3 regions of the Dactylosporangium sp. NPDC051541 genome follow, and region 1 is predicted to be linked to each of the others. Evidence: riboswitches for the same ligand, from Rfam matches in the RefSeq annotation. Region 1 holds a riboswitch; each other region holds the start of a gene.
What was found. A riboswitch is a leader RNA that binds a small molecule or an ion and turns the genes downstream of it on or off. The one in region 1 is predicted to bind cobalamin.
Positions count from the first base shown of each region.

Region 2: another riboswitch for cobalamin. It lies ahead of ACIA8L_RS10490 (CbtB-domain containing protein); the one in region 1 lies ahead of cobN (cobaltochelatase subunit CobN).
Region 3: another riboswitch for cobalamin. It lies ahead of bluB (5,6-dimethylbenzimidazole synthase); the one in region 1 lies ahead of cobN (cobaltochelatase subunit CobN).

Region 1 covers NZ_JBITDU010000003.1:922,772-928,165, forward strand. The annotation lists gene ACIA8L_RS18430 (precorrin-2 C(20)-methyltransferase) at 1-192, opposite strand, end outside; gene ACIA8L_RS18435 (precorrin-8X methylmutase) at 189-809, opposite strand; gene ACIA8L_RS18440 (precorrin-3B synthase) at 806-1,867, opposite strand; cobalamin riboswitch at 1,969-2,098, shown strand; gene cobN (cobaltochelatase subunit CobN) at 2,158-5,394, shown strand, end outside.
Region 2 covers NZ_JBITDU010000002.1:525,163-530,556, reverse strand. The annotation lists gene ACIA8L_RS10515 (LLM class flavin-dependent oxidoreductase) at 1-129, shown strand, start outside; gene ACIA8L_RS10510 (NADPH-dependent F420 reductase) at 126-740, shown strand; gene ACIA8L_RS10505 (TIGR03557 family F420-dependent LLM class oxidoreductase) at 750-1,688, shown strand; gene ACIA8L_RS10500 (flavodoxin family protein) at 1,689-2,270, shown strand; gene ACIA8L_RS10495 (CbtA family protein) at 2,267-3,124, opposite strand; gene ACIA8L_RS10490 (CbtB-domain containing protein) at 3,126-3,350, opposite strand; cobalamin riboswitch at 3,384-3,516, opposite strand; gene ACIA8L_RS10485 (catalase) at 3,621-5,394, shown strand, end outside.
Region 3 covers NZ_JBITDU010000016.1:145,550-150,943, reverse strand. The annotation lists gene ACIA8L_RS45725 (response regulator) at 1-418, opposite strand, end outside; gene ACIA8L_RS45720 (sensor histidine kinase) at 382-1,464, opposite strand; gene ACIA8L_RS45715 (nuclear transport factor 2 family protein) at 1,474-1,872, opposite strand; gene ACIA8L_RS45710 (TetR family transcriptional regulator) at 1,960-2,526, shown strand; cobalamin riboswitch at 2,536-2,745, shown strand; gene bluB (5,6-dimethylbenzimidazole synthase) at 2,784-3,410, shown strand; gene ACIA8L_RS45700 (alpha/beta fold hydrolase) at 3,445-4,368, shown strand; gene ACIA8L_RS45695 (TetR/AcrR family transcriptional regulator) at 4,379-5,056, shown strand; gene ACIA8L_RS45690 (class I SAM-dependent methyltransferase) at 5,053-5,394, opposite strand, start outside.

The sequences.
Region 1 (5,394 bases):
AGCCTCTTCGATATGGTCCGGCCGCAGGTACGGCGCGGCGATCGACCGGGCGATGCTGCGCCCGTGGCGGGCACTGTGGTAGGCCACGACCGGCGCGGCCGTGATGAGCCGGGCCGCCTTCACCGTCATCAGCTCCGGATCGCCCGGCCCGAGCCCGACGCCGTAAAGCCGCCCACTGTCCACAGTGCTCATTCCTTCTCGCTCGCGATCGCGTTGACGGCGGCGGCCGTCATCGCGCTGCCGCCCCGGCGCCCGTGCACGACCAGGTGTTCGAGGCCGGACGCGGCCAGGGCCGCCTTCGACTCGGCGGCGCCGATGAACCCGACCGGGATGCCGAGCACGGCGGCGGGCGTGCCGGCCCCCTCGGCGACCAGCTCCAGCAGCCGGAACAGCGCGGTCGGGGCATTGCCGATGGCGACGACGGCCCCGTCGATCCGTCCCCGCCACAGTTCGAGCGCGGCGGCACTGCGCGTGTTTCCAAGCTCCAGAGCCAGCGTTGGTACTGCCGGATCCCGCAACGTGCACACAACGTCATTGTCCCGGGGCAACCGCGCCCGCGTCACACCGGAGGCGACCATCTCGGCGTCACACAGGATCGGCGCACCCGAGCGCAGCGCGGCCCGCGCCGCCCGCACGACGCCGGGGGAGTAGCCGACGTCGGCCGGCAGGTCGACCAGGCCGCAGGCGTGGATCATCCGCACGGTCACCTGCGCCACATCGGCGGGCAGTCCCGACAGGTCGGCCTCGGCCCGGATGGTGGCGAACGACCGCCGATAGATCTCCGCCCCGTCGCGGATGTACTCGGTCACGCCACGACACCACGTTCGTAGCCGGTCGGCGTTGCCACCATCTCCACGTGCCTTCCCTTCGGTGCGCCGCAGCGGCGCTCGCAGCCGACCCAGTGCGCCGGCTCGGCGGTGCCGGCGGCGACCGCGGCCCGGGCGTCGGCGCGGACGTCGGCGAGCGACTTGGCGCAGCCGGGCCGGCCGGCGCAGGCGGTGACTCCGGCCCACGGCGAGGTGGGGTCGGCGACGAGCCCGGACTCCACAGCGTCGGCCATGGCCGCGGCCGGGACGACAACGGTCCGCCACGGCGTGACGATGATCTCTTCCAGCGCGGCCAGGGCGGCCGACTGGGCGGCGGTGAGCAGGCCGAGCGGCACCGCCAGGACCGCGGACGGGCCGTGGACCCCGGGCGCGGGCGGGTCGCTGCGGTTCGGGGCAAAAGCCGCGATTCGCGTGCCGAGGCGGGCGGCGACGCTGCGCGGTCCGTCGACCAGCTCGGCCAGCCGCCAGGCGTTGGAGTGCTGCGCGGCCCGCTCGGCCAGGAACGCTTCCGCGGCGCGAACGAGCAGCTCGGGGCGGCCGCGGGCCTCAGTCGGTACCCCCGCCAGAAGTAATTGGGCATCGTGCAGGCCGACGTCACCGAGCAGCGGGGTCACGTCCCCGCGGCCGTCGTCGATCGTCGCCAGGAACCGGCCCGGCAGCGCGGCCAGGGCGGGCTGCGCGCACAGGAGCGCGTCGAACTCCGCGACCAGCGGCCGGACGGCGGGGCTCAGCGGGCTCGCGACGATGTTGCGGACCCGTTCGTGGGTGGCCGAGGGGAGGAGCCCGGCGTCGGTGAGCCGGGCCGCCAGTTCGCTCTCGGCTCCCGGCGGCAAGGCTCTGACCTGCACGTTTCCGCGCGAAGTGAGCTCCAGTGCGGGGTCGCCGAGCTCGGCCGCGGCGGTGCGCAGGACGGCCAGCTGGGGCCCGGTGATCCGCCCGCCGGGCAGCCGGACGCGCGCCAGGCCACCGTCCGCGGCCGCGTGGACCTGGACGGCACCCGGGCACCGGTCCGAGAGCTCACGTCGGGTCGCAGGTGGCACGGCCGGATACTACCTGCGCAACGGAGGTGCACCACGCTCGCTTGACGGGGTACGGGCCGTTCAAGGAGAGTTGACGGCGCTGTGAGCACGGCGACGAGTGGAAGGAACCCGGTGCGAGTCCGGGGCGGTCCCGCCACTGTCACCGGGGAGCCCGACCCGGCGCCAGGCCGACTGCGTCTTGACCGACGAGGCCTGTGTCGCCTGACCGTCTCTTCGGGAGCCAGGAGACTTCTCCGCCGCCGGAACCGACCACCGACTTGGGGCGCGGACCCCGAGGGAGGAACACCGGCGTGATCCTGCTGCTGTCCACGTCCGACACCGACCTGCTCAGCGCCCGCGCCAGTGGCGCCGGCTGGCGGCTGGCCAACCCGTCCCGCACCGCCGTCGACGACCTGACCGGGCTCGCGGAGGGCGCCGAGCTGATCGTGGTCCGGTTCCTCGGTGGATACCGCGACTGGCCGGACGGCTTCGACAAACTCCTGGCGACGGGGCGGCCGGTGGTCATGCTCGGCGGCGAACAGGCACCCGACGCCGAGCTCATGAGCCACTCCACGGTCCCCGCCGGTCTCGCCGCGCAGGCCCACGCCTACCTGGCGTTCGGCGGCCCGGACAACCTCGCCGAGCTGCACCGCTTCCTCTCCGACACGATCCTGCTCACCGGCCACGGCTTCGCCGCCCCGGTCGAGATGCCCGCCTGGGGTGTCCTGGAGCGCACCGCCGCCGACGTGGACGGCCCGACCGTGGCCGTCATCTACTACCGGGCGCACCACGTCTCGGGCAACACCGCGTTCGTGGAAGGGCTCTGCACCGCGCTCGAGTCCGCCGGTGCCCGCCCGCTGCCCGTGTATGCCGCGTCGCTGCGCACCGCCCCGGCCGAACTGCTCGACACGCTGCGCCGGGCCGACGCGCTGATCGTGACGGTCCTGGCCGCCGGGGGCACCCGCCCGGCCGCCGCCCAGGCCGGTGGCGAGGACGAGGCCTGGGACGTCGGCGCGCTCGCCGCCCTCGACGTGCCGATCCTGCAAGGTCTCTGCCTCACCAGCAGCCGCGAGACCTGGGACGCCAACGACGACGGCCTGTCACCCCTGGACACCGCGACCCAGGTGGCGATCCCGGAGTTCGACGGCCGGCTCATCACCGTCCCGTTCTCGTTCAAGGAGATCGACGAGGACGGCCTCACCGTGTATGTCGCCGACCCCGAACGCGCGGGCCGGGTCGCCGGGATCGCCACCGCCCACGCGCGGCTGCGGGGCCTGGCGAACAAGGACAAGCGGATCGTGGTGATGCTGAGCGCGTACCCGACGAAGCACTCCCGCATCGGCAACGCCGTCGGCCTCGACACGCCCGCCAGCGTCGTGCGGCTCCTGGCGGCGCTGGAGGAGGCCGGGTACGACCTGGGGGAGGGCTTCCCGAAGGACGGCGACGCGCTCATCCACGAGCTCATCGCCGCCGGTGGTCAGGACGTCAACTGGCTCACCGAGGAGCAGCTGCGGGGCAACCCGGTGCGGATCGCCGGCTCCCGCTACGCGCAGTGGTTCGGGGGACTGGACGCGGGCCTGCGGGCCGGCGTCGAGCAGCACTGGGGCGCGGCCCCCGGCGAGCTGTTCGTCTCCGACGGTGACATCGTGCTGGCCGCGCTGCGGCGGGGCAACGTCGTCGTCATGGTCCAGCCGCCGCGCGGCTTCGGGGAGAACCCGGTCGCCATCTACCACGACCCGGACCTGCCGCCGTCGCACCACTACCTGGCCGCCTACCGCTGGCTGGCCGACGAGTTCGGCGCGCACGCCGTCGTCCACGTCGGCAAACACGGCAACCTGGAGTGGCTGCCCGGCAAGACCGTCGGGCTGTCGGCCGGCTGCGGCGCCGACGCCGCCCTGGGCAACCTGCCGCTGATCTACCCGTTCCTGGTCAACGACCCGGGCGAGGGCACCCAGGCCAAGCGCCGGGCCCACGCCACCCTCGTCGACCACCTGGTGCCGCCGATGGCCCGGGCCGACTCCTACGGTGACATCGCCCGCCTCGAGCAGCTCCTCGACGAGCACGCCACGATCGCGGCCCTCGACCCGGCGAAGCTGCCGGCGATCCGGGCCCAGATCTGGACGCTGATCCAGGCGGCCAAGCTCGACCACGACCTGGGCCTGGACGACCGCCCGCACGACGCCGAGTTCGACGAGTTCATCCTGCACATCGACGGCTGGCTGTGCGAGGTCAAGGACGTGCAGATCCGCGACGGCCTGCACGTGCTGGGCGTCGCCCCGTCCGGCCCGGCCCGCGTCGACCTCGTCCTCGCCATGCTGCGGGCCCGCCAGATGTGGGGTGGCCAGGTCGCCGCGCTGCCGGGTCTGCGGGAGGCGCTCGGTCTCGACGAGTCGAGTGTTTCACGGTCCAATGTGGACGAGGTTGAGGCGCGGGCGCGTGCTTTGGTGGCGGCGATGGAGGCGCGCGGCTGGGACAAATCTGACATTTCGGATTTGTCGGATAATCCTGATGTGTTGCGGGTTTTGCGTTTCGCGGCCACGGAGATCGTGCCGCGCCTGGAGCGGACCACGGATGAGCTCACCATGGTGCTGCACGCGCTTTCGGGTGGCTATGTCCCGGCCGGTCCCAGCGGTTCACCCCTGCGGGGCCTGATCAACGTCCTGCCGACCGGGCGCAACTTCTACTCGGTGGACCCGAAGGCGGTACCGTCGCGACTGGCTTGGGAAACCGGGCAGGCGATGGCCGAATCCCTCCTGTCCCGCTACCGCGCCGACCACGGCGAATGGCCCCGCTCCGTCGGCCTGTCCATGTGGGGGACCAGCGCCATGCGCACCGCCGGCGACGACATCGCCGAGGCCCTGTCCCTGCTCGGCGTCCGCCCGGTCTGGGACGAGGCGTCCCGCCGGGTCACCCACCTCGAGCTGATCACCCTGGCCGAACTGGGCCGCCCGCGCATCGACGTGACCATGCGCATCTCCGGCTTCTTCCGCGACGCCTTCCCGCACGTCGTCGCCCTCCTCGACGACGCCGTCCAGCTGGCCGCCGGTGCCGATTCGGAGACGGACGAGGACAACTACGTCCGGGCCCACGTGGCCGCGGACGTGGCCGAGCACGGCGACGAGCGGCGGGCCACGCTGCGCGTCTTCGGCTCCAAACCCGGCGCCTACGGTGCCGGCATCCTCCCGCTGATCGACAGCCGCAACTGGCGCGACGACCGCGACCTGGCCGAGGTCTACGCGGTGTGGGGCGGCTACGCCTACGGCCGCGGCGTCGACGGTGTCGCGGCCCGCACCGACATGGAGGGCGCCTACAAGCGGATCAGCGTGGCCGTGAAGAACACCGACACCCGCGAACACGACATCGCCGACTCCGACGACTACTTCCAGTACCACGGGGGCATGGTGGCCACCGTCCGCGCCCTGACCGGCCGGGCCCCCGCCGCCTACGTGGGCGACAGCACCAACCCGGACGCCGTACGCACCCGCACGCTGAGCGAGGAGACCGCCCGCGTCTTCCGCGCCCGCGTCGTCAACCCCCGCTGGCTGGCC
Region 2 (5,394 bases), on a different contig from region 1:
AAGGACCTGGGCGTGGGCCGGTTCGACCTCATCTACACCGCGGGCGCGCAGCCGGTGGGGGCCCGGATGCGCTCCGTGGAGCTGTTCGGGACCAAGGTGATGCCGATGGTCCGGGACATGCTGGCATGACCACCCTCGGCATCCTGGGCGCCGGCAAGGTCGGGACCGTGCTGGCCCGCCTCGCCGTCGCCGCCGGCTACGACGTGCGCATCGCCGGCTCCGGTGACCCGGCCCGGATCGCGCTCATCGTCGAGGTCCTCGCGCCGGGGGCGAAGGCGGTGACCGCGGCCGAGGCGGCGGGCGGGGCGGACGTCGTGATCCTGGCGCTGCCGCTGGGCCGATACCGCACGCTGCCGGTCGCGCAGCTGGCCGGCAAACTCGTCATCGACGCCATGAACTACTGGTGGGAGGTCGACGGGGTCCGCGACGACCTCGGCCGCTCCAGCGAGCTGGTGCAGGCGTTCCTGCCCGGCTCCCGGGTCGTGAAGGCGTTCAACCACATGGGCTACCACGACCTCGAGGCCGGGGCGCGGCCGGCGGGGACGCCCGGGCGGCGGGCGATCGCGGTCGCCGGGGACGGGCCGGACGACGTGGCGGCGGTCGCGGCGATCGTCGACGCCCTCGGCTTCGACCCGGTCGTCGCGGGGCCCCTCGCGGCCGGTGTGCGGATGGAGCCGGGGACCGTGGTGTTCGGGGCGAACGAGGACGCGGAGACGGTACGGGCGATGCTCGGTGGGTAATGGGCCCCCATGCGCATCGGGTATTTCTTGTCGTGTGAGGAGTACACCCCGGCCCAGCTGATCGAGCAGGCCCGGCTGGCTCAGGACGCCGGGTTCCAGGGGCTGTGGATCTCCGACCATTACCATCCGTGGAACGACGAACAGGGCCAGAGCCCGTTCGTCTGGTCGATGATCGGGGCCCTGAGCCAGGTCGTCACGATCCCCGTCACGACCGCGGTCACCTGCCCGATCCAGCGCATCCACCCGGCCGTCACGGCCCAGGCGGCGGCCACCAGCGCCGTCCTGCACGACGGCCGGTTCGTGCTCGGCGTCGGTACCGGTGAAGCGTTGAACGAGCACGTGACCGGCGCGCGGTGGCCGTCGGCCGGTGAGCGCCTGGAGATGCTGGAAGAGGCCGTCGACGTCATGCGGAAGCTGTGGGACGGCGGGTTCGTCAACCACCGCGGCCCGCACTACGAGGTCGAGCAGGCCCAGGTGTACACCCGCCCGGCGACGCCGCCGAAGGTGTACATGTCGGCGTTCGGCCCGAAGGCCCTGGACCTCGCCGGCCGGATCGCCGACGGCTACATCCTCACCATGCCCGACGCGGACCTCGTCAAGGGCTTCCGCGCGGCCGGCGGCGGCGACAAGCCGGTCCAGGGCGGCTTCAAGGCCAGCTACGCCGCGACGGAGCAGGAGGGTGTGAACATCGCGCACCGGCTGTGGCCGAACTCCGGCCTGCCCGGCGAGCTGTCCCAGGTCCTGCCGTCGCCGAAGCACTTCGAGCAGGCGTCCCAGCTGGTCACGAAGGAGCAGGTGGCCGACGCGATCGCCTGCGGCCCCGACCCGCGCAAGCAGGCCGAGCAGCTCAAGGCCTACGAGGACGCCGGGTTCGACGAGGTCTACGTGGCCAACATCGGGCCGAACTACGCCGAGCTCATCGACCTGTACCGGAAGGAGTTCCTGTAGATGCGCGCCCTCGTGCTCGTCTGCTCCCTCAAGAAGTCACCGGCCCCGTCCAGCTCGGAGCTGCTCGGCCGGGAGATCCTCACCGCCCTGGCCGACCACGACGTCGACGGCGAGGTCATCCGCGTCGCCGACCACGACGTGAAGTACGGCGTCACCACCGACGAGGGCGACGGCGACGCCTGGCCGGAGATCCGCACGAAGCTGCTCGGCTCCGACATCCTGGTCATCGCCACCCCGATCTGGATGGGCCAGCCGGCGTCGATCTGCAAGGTCGTCCTCGAGCGCCTCGACGCCGAGATCGGCCAGCCGACGATGCACGGCAAGGTCGGCGTCGTCGGCGTGGTCGGCAACGAGGACGGCGCCCACCACGTCACCGCCGAGGTCTTCCAGGCCCTCAACGACGTCGGCTTCACGATCCCGGCGGGCGGCGGCACATACTGGGTCGGCGAGGCGATGGGCAAGCTCGACTACGCCGACGCCGGCCCGAAGCCGGAGACGACCGGCGCGGCGACCAAGACGTTGGCCGCCCACGCCGCTCATCTCGCCAAACTCCTGGCCGACAGCCCCTACAAGGACGACTAGACGGCGGCGGTGGTCGGCTCCTCCACGCGGATCGGGCGGTGGCCCAGGAGCCGCTCGGCCAATGGGGCGAAGGTCAGGCCGATCACGGTCCACAGGAGCAGTTGCGCGCCGAGGGAGTAGAGGCGGAACTCGTAGAGCAGGTCCGCGTCGAAGCCCGGGAACACGATGTCGCCGGCCTCGTTGCGCAGGGGCAGCGGGGTTTCGGAGGCGTGCCGGCCGTAGTCGGCGACGTTCGTCGGCAGGTCGCCGAAGGTCGGCAGCAGGAAGCCCAGGACCCCGGCGGCCACGACGAACGCGGCGCCGGCGAGCACCGTGGCGGTCCAGGTGCCGAAGCGCGGTTTGAGGCGCTGGCCCAGGACGACGGCCAGGATCAGGAACGCGATCGAGGCCAGGACCATGATGAGGTAGTACGCGCTGCGCTGGCCGATGGTCTCCTCGTGGCCGACCGCGGGCGGGTTGGCCGGGTATTTGAGGAACGGCACGAAGGCGAGCGTCAGGAAGCCGGCCCCGGCCAGGGCGACGGCCAGGTTGCGGGGGCGCAGGTTGCCGACCCGGCCCAGGCAGATCATGTAGGCGACGGCGAACAGGGCGCCCATGGCCAGGCCGAACAGGAGCATGCCGACGCCGATGCCGATGTTGCCCTGCACGGTCCGGCTGAACAGTTCGGCGCCGTGCTCGTCGGCGCCGCCCACGCCGGCGGCCGAGTCGAGGGCGTGCTGGGCCTCGTCGCGGCCGCCCTCGTAGTCGATGGCCCGCTGGATCAGCGGCTCGGCGAAGATGCGGGCGAAGACGAACGCGACGAGGCCCGCGGCGAGCCCGGCGAGGGCGCCGCGGAAGATGATGCGCTTCTCCATGTCAGTGGCAGGGGAAGCCGAGGAAGTGCCGGCCGTCGTGCACGAACTCGTGCACGTGGGCGTCGGCGCCGAAGACCGAGACGGCGCCCTGGTCGATGCCGATGAAGTAGTAGAGCAGGGCGGCGAACGCGGCGGTGCCGACCAGCCAGACCAGCGACCGGGACAGCGGGATGACGACCGGCGTCGCGACGGCGGCGGGCGCGGGGGTCGGTGACGATACGCTCATGTGGAGCCTCCTTCAGGGATCTTGCGTCCCTCTAGTGCAGTGGCAGTTGACGGCGGAGGGTCTGACTCACCGCTCACCTCGGGGTGTGCGACTCACAGTGGCGCGACCGTGCCGGGCTTTCACCGGCTTCCTGTCGCCGTCAAGTACCGCCGACGCTACGGGCAGCGACCGTCGGCCGTCAATCCGCAGGCCCGGCCAGTGCCGCGATTCACGATCTTGATCGATCGGGTGGATTGTTTTGCCCCGATCCGCCCGGGTACCGGCGGCCATATGGAATCTCGCAAGCCAACCGAGGTGGTCAAGGATGTCGTCGAGGCCGCGGCCGCCAAGGTGACCGATGCGCTGACGCCCGATGTGCCCGGCAAGCCGGGCAGTGTCACGCCGTCCTTGACCGAGCCGACCGACCCGACCGGCCCGCCGCCGCCGTCCAAGGAGCAGGGAACCCCGGAGACGGTCAGCCCCACCGGGGCGAAGACCGGGGCGCCGCCGATCAGCAACGCGCAGCAGGGCGAGTTCCTCACCACGTCGACCGGCACCCGCCTGCGCGACACCGACCACTCGCTGAAGGCCGGGCCGCGCGGCCCGATCCTGATGCAGGACCACCACTTCCGCGAGAAGATCACGCACTTCGACCACGAGCGCATCCCCGAGCGGGTCGTGCACGCCCGCGGGACCGGCGCCCACGGCTATTTCGTGGGGTACGGCACCGCCGCCGACGTCACCACGGCGGCCTTCCTGGCCAAGGACGTGCGCACCGACGTCTTCGTCCGCTTCTCCACCGTGCTGGGTTCGCGAGGCTCGGCCGACACGGTGCGCGACACCCGCGGCTTCGCCACGAAGTTCTACACCGAGGAGGGCAACTTTGACCTCGTCGGCAACAACATTCCGGTGTTCTTCATCCAGGACGCGATCAAGTTCCCGGACATCATCCACGCCGGCAAGCCGCACCCGGACCGCGAGATCCCGCAGGCCCAGAGCGCGCACGACACGTTCTGGGACTTCGTGTCGCTGCACACCGAGGCCCAGCACCACACGATGTGGAACATGTCGGACCGGGGCATCCCGCGCTCGTACCGGATGATGGAGGGCTTCGGCGTCCACACCTTCCGGCTGGTGAACGCGGCCGGGGAGACGGCCCTGGTCAAGTTCCACTGGAAGCCCAAGCTCGGCGTGCACTCCCTGACCTGGGAGGAGGCGCAGCTGATCGCCGGGGTCGACCCGGACTACCACCGTCGCGACCTCTACGACGCCATCGAGGCCGGCGCGTTCCCGGAGTACGAGCTGGGCCTGCAGGTCTTCCCGGACACGCCGGACGAGACGTTCGCCGGGGTCGACCTGCTCGACCCGACGAAGATCGTGCCGGAGGAGCTCGCCCCGGTGCAGCCGGTCGGGCGCATGGTGCTGGACCGGACCCCGACGAACTTCTTCGCCGAGGTCGAGCAGAGCGCCTTCCACCTCGGGCACCTGCCGCCCGGCATCGACGTCACCAACGACCCGCTGCTGCAGGGCCGGCTGTTCTCCTACGTCGACACCCAGATCACCCGGCTGGCCGGGCCGAACTTCAACCAGATCCCGATCAACCGGCCGCACGCGCCCGTCAACGACATGCTCCGCGACGGCTTCCACCAGCAGGCGGTGCACGGCGGCGTGGCACCGTACCGCCCCAACTCCCTCGACGGCGGCAACCCGTTCCCGGCCGGCGCCGACCAGGGCACGTTCGCGGACCTGCCGGTGACCGTCACGGAGGCGCCGAAGGTGCGGGCCAACCCGGCCTCGTTCGCCGACCACTACAGCCAGGTGCGGCTGTTCTGGCTGAGCATGACGCCGGTCGAGCGCGAGCACATCATCAACGCCTACACGTTCGAGCTGTCCCGCTGCTTCCACCAGGAGATCCGGGAGCGCCAGCTGCAGTGCCTGGCCAACATCGACCCGGTGCTGTGCGCCGAGGTCGCCGCGGGCCTGGGACTGCCGGCGCCGAAGCCGAGCGAGCCCCTGCTGGAGGAGGTCGCCCCGAGCCCGGCGCTGTCGCAGATCGGGCAGGAGT
Region 3 (5,394 bases), on a different contig from region 1:
GCGCCAGGAGCCGGGCGATGACGTCGGGGTCGATGGCAGTACCCCCGCCGGCAACTCGACGAAGGGCGTCGACGAACTCGTCGGTGTCGGAGACCCGGTCCTTGAGCAGGTAGCCGACCCCGCCGCCGCCGGCGAGCAGTTCCCGGGCGTAGAGCTGCTGCACGTACTGCGACAGGATCAGCACGGGCAGATTCGGTACCTGTTCGCGGGCCTGCAGGGCCGCCCGCAGCCCCTCGTCGGTGTTGGTCGGGGGCAGCCGCACATCGACGACGGCGACGTCGGGCCGGTGCGTGAGGAGCGCGTCGAGCAGGTCGGGCCCGTTGTCGACGGCGGCGACGACCTCGAACCCGTAGCTCTGCAGCATCCGCTCGATGCCGGTCCTCAGGAGGTAGAGGTCTTCGGCGAGGACGACGCGCACGGCACCTCCAGCGTGACGACGGTCGGCCCGCCGGGCGGGGAGCCGACGGTGAGCGTACCGTCGAACGCCCGCAGGCGCTTGCGCACACCGGCCAGCCCCGACCCGCTCCCGGCGTCCGCCCCGCCGACCCCGTTGTCGGTGACGGTCAGGGTGAGTTGCTGTCCATTGTGGACAACTTCGATCGCCGCGGTACTGCCCTGAGCGTGCTTGGCCACATTCGTCAGCAGCTCCGAGGCCGCGAAGTACAGCGCCGACTCCAGCGGCGGCGGCAGACGCCCCGGCACGTCGGCCACCACGTCGACGGCCAGCGGATGCTCGATGGCCAGCAGCCGCAGCGCGTCGACGAGCCCCCGCTCGGTCAGCACCGGCGGCCGGATCCCGTGGACGAGGTCCCGCAGCTGCCGCACCGCGTCGGACGCGGTCGCCCGGGCCTCGCTCAGCAGCGCGTCGGCGTCGTCGGGCCGCTCCCGCAGCGCCCGCTGCGCCATGCTGAGCGTGAGCCCGATCGCGACGAGCCGCGCCTGCGCCCCGTCGTGCAGGTCGCGTTCGATCCGCTCCAGCTCGGCCGCCTGCGCGTCGAGGGCCTCGGCGCGGCTGTCGGCGAGCTCCCGGACCCGAACGCTCAGCCGGTTGGGGCCGAGCAGGACCTTCGTCCACCGCGCGTGGCGCGGCAGCGGCGCGGTCAGCAGCAGCACGGTCCCGACCAGCGGGTCGGTGACCAGCCAGGCCAGGTCCCGCCAGGTCGCCGGGTCCCGCCCGATCCAGTTGAACCACAGCGACAGCACCGCGATCGGGCGCTGACGGTGGTAGTCGTAGCCGGTGAAGTACCATCCGAGCTCGGCCTTCCGCAGTTGCGGCCGCACCGGATATGGCGGCTCGATCCCCTGCAACCGGCGGCTGACCTGCGCCAGCCCCCGGCTCCCGGCGACGAGCGCGACGAGCGCCGGAAAGGTGAGCGCCCCGTACAGGTGCGTGAGGGCAAGCGGCGGCAGCAGGACGAGCACCACCGCCGGCACCTTGAGCAGGAGCAGAGCCACGCGACGCACCCCCGCACCCTAATCGCCGAGGGCGCCCTGCAGGCCGCGGGGATCGGGGAAGTCGCGGACGTGCACGATGCGCCCGTCACGGATGCGCAGGATCTGCACGGCGATCGCGGTGAACGGCCGGTTGGTCGTGGTCACGACCCCCGACGTGCGCATCTCGACGATCACCACCTCCGGGTCCGCCGCCCGGTGCAGTGTCGTGACCTCGTACTCCTCCAGCCGCAGCGGTGCGGCCATGACCTGCCGCGAGTAGGCGCGGATCGCCTCGCGGCCCGCCAGCCGCGTGGGGGCGCCGGGCGGCCCGCCGAACGGCATCTCGATCACCGCGTCGGCCGCGAACAGGTCGGCGAACCCGTCGGCGTTTCCGCCGAGGATCAGCTCGCGGCGCCGGGCCAGGACATCGGTCAACATGCGGCCTCCCCGTTTCATTGGACATGCGTCCAATGAAACGACTGTAGGGCGGGACCGCCCGCGTGGCAACACCGGTAGAGTCCGGCAATGACCACACCTCGGGCCGAGCAGCGCCGGAACACCGAGGCGCGGATCCTCACCGCCGCCGCCGGCATCTTTCTCGCCGACGGATACGACCGGGCGACCATCCGGGCCGTGGCCGCCGCCGCGGGCGTCGACGCGGGTCTGGTCACCTACTACTTCGGCTCCAAACAGGAACTGTTCCGGCGGGTCATCGACACCGCCCCCGTCCCCGACCTCGCCGAGTCGCCCGGCCCGGCCTCCGAGCAGATCCTCGCCGCGCTGGCCGGCCGCCTGACCGACGAACCGGCCGCCTCCCTCGCGATCCTCCGCTCGGTCCTGACCAACCCGGAGGCGGCCGAAGCCGTCCGCGGCGGCGCGGCCCGATACCAGAGCCAGATCACCCAGGCCATCCCCGCCGACGACGCCGGCCTGCGGGCCGCCATCATCAGCGCGATCATGCTCGGCATCACCGCCTCCCGCCATCTGATCCGCTCCGACGAGCTCGCCACCGCCGACCCGGCGAGGATCGTCGAGCTGCTCCGGCCGTGCGTGGCCGCCCTGGCCGCCGACCCGGAGGCGGGCCGCGGGTAGAGTCCCGACCGGCATGTACTGATGCGAGGTGCCCGGCCGGCGACGGCGGGGAGAATCTGGGAACCCGGTGCGAATCCGGGACGGGCCCGCCGCGGTGACCGGGGAGCCGCCACCCACACGCGTTCGCGTAGCCACTGGCCCTCCGCAGGGGGCCGGGAAGGCGGGTGGTCTGGTGCTGATCCGGGAGTCCGAAGACCGGCCTCGCGCTTGAGTGCCCCGGGACCGCCCCGGGGCCGGAGCGCAGCGGGAGCCTGCCCATGACGCATGACCTGTATGACATCATCAACCGCCGCCGGGACGTGCGCGGCGAGTTCACCGGCGCCCTGGTGCCCGCCGCCACCCTGGATCGGGTGCTGGCCGCCGCGCACGCCGCGCCGAGCGTCGGCCTGACCCAGCCGTGGGACTTCGTCGTCGTCCGCGACCGGGAGCTGCGGGCGGCGTTCCACGAGCACGTGACCCATGAGCGGGACGTGTTCGCGGCGACCCTCGACGGCGACGCGGCCGCGCGGTTCGCCCGGATCAAGATCGACGGGGTGCTCGAGTCGACGCTGTCGGTGGTCGTCACCTACGACGCCGCGCGGGGCGGGCCGGCGGTCCTCGGGCGGCACGCGATCGCCGACGCCGGGCTGTACTCGGTGTGCCTGGCCATCCAGAACCTCTGGCTGGCGGCGACCGCGGAAGGGCTCGGGGTCGGCTGGGTGTCCTTCTACCGCGAGGAGTTCCTCCGCGACCTGCTCGGCATCCCGGCCGCGATCCGGCCCGTGGCGTGGCTCTGCCTCGGCCCGGTCAGCCGCCTCGCCGACGTGCCCGACCTGGAGCGGCACGGCTGGCGCCGCCGCGCACCCCTCGACCAGGTCCGCCACGAGAACCACTGGGGCGGCTAGCGCGTTTATACGTCGTATAGCTACTATACGGCGTATGACGAGTTGGGCGGTGGCCGGGGCTGTCGTGCGGGGCGTTGGTGGCATGTTCGGCGGCAATCCGCGGCGGTCCCCGGCGCAGGAGCTGGCCCGGGTGGCCGCCCTCGCGGAGCGGGTGCCGGTGCGCACCGGGCGGGCCAGCGCCGACGGGGACGAGCTCTACTACGAGGTGCGCGGGAGCGGGACGCCGCTGCTCATGATCGCCGGCGGGGGCGGCGACGCCGGGTTCTACACCTACCCGGCGGCGCTGCTCGCGGACGAGTTCGAGGTCATCACCTATGACCGGCGCGGCAACTCGCGCAGCACCGGGCGCAACGCGGGCCGGTTCGACGTGACGCAGCAGGCCGCGGACGCCGTCGCCGTGCTCGGCGCGGCCGGGCACTCCTCGGCGCTCGTGTTCGGCAACAGTGGCGGGGCGACGATCGCCCTGGAGGTGGCCCGGGCCTTCCCGGCCGCCGTCGACGCCGTTGTCGCGCACGAGCCGCCGGTTCTCACCGTCCTGCCGGACCGGGACCGCTGGCTCGGCGTGTTCGACGCCATCACCGGCCCGATCACCCGCGTCGGCGGCGCGGCGGCCGGGATGTTCGTGTTCGCGCTGACGACCGGCATCCCGGTATCCGCCTACGCCGCGCACCCGGCCGGGTTCGGCGATCGGGTCGGTGCGAACCAGCCGTTCTTCGTCCGCACGGAGATGCGGCCGTTCGTGCACTACGAGCCGGACCTCGCCGCCCTCGCCGGCGTGCCGGTCGTCTTCGCCGTCGGCGCCATCACCCGGGCCGCCGGGCGCTACTACGGGCGACCCGCACTGGTCCTGGCCGAACGGCTCGGCACCGAGGCGGTGACGATGCCCGGCCACCACACCTCCTACTTCGACCGGGCCGGGCCGTGGACGGCCGCACTGCGCGCGATCCTCGCCGGTTAGGGTCGACGGCATGCCGCCCGCCGCGAAGCGCCCCCTGGCCACCGACGCCACCGGCCGGCCGGTCCGCCCGGCGCTCACCCGCGAGTACATCGTGCGGGCCGCGCTGGCGATCCTGGACCGCGACGGGCCCGCCGGGCTGTCGATGCGCAAGCTCGGCGCCGAGCTCGGCGTCAACCCGATGGCCTTCTACCACCACCTGCCGAACAAGGGCGCCCTGTTCGACGGCGTCATCGAGGCCGCCTACGCGGAGCTCGACGTCGACATCGACGGGCCGGACGGCGGGTGGCGCAACATCCTGGCCGCGTTCGCCCGCGGCCTGTACGACGTGCTGCGGCGGCACCCGCACGTCGTGCCGCTGGTCGCGACCCGGCCCGCCTACAGCCCGGCCGTCCTCGGCGTCGCCGACCGGGCCCTCGGCGCGCTCGGCCGGTCCGGGTTCGCCGACCGGGACCTGCTGGTCATGGTCAACGCGCTGCGGTCGTTCACGATCGGGCACGTCCTGGCCGAGACCGGCGACCCGGCGGGCGGCCCGGTGCCCGCCGCGGCCGACGCGGCCGTGCTGCTCGGCGACTACCCGAACCTGGCCCGGGCGATCACCGGCGGACACCGCCCGCAGGAACAGTTCGAGCAGGTCCTCGCCGCGCTGCTGGACGGCTTCGACCGGTGGCCGCGCCGGGCCGGGACCTAGGCCGGCTCGGCCAGCCAGACCGTGCGGGCGGCGCGGACGGTGAGGTCGCCGCGGTGGTGCAGCGACTCGGGGCCGTCGTCGGCGACCAGGGCGGTCAGGGCCTCGACGTCGGCCGGGTCGAGGTCGTCGGCCAGGGCGTCGCGGGTGCGGCGCAGCGAGGACTGGGCGTAGCGCAGCGCGGCCGGCGGGAACGGCGGGGTCAGGGTCACCTCGAAGCGGCGTTCGGCCCGGATCTTCAGGCCGGCCTCGGCCAGCAGGACGTCCCAGTCGGCGCCCATGTGCGGCATGTCCTGCTCGCGGCGGCGGGACATGGCGCGGTGGGTGCGCTCCTCCAGGCC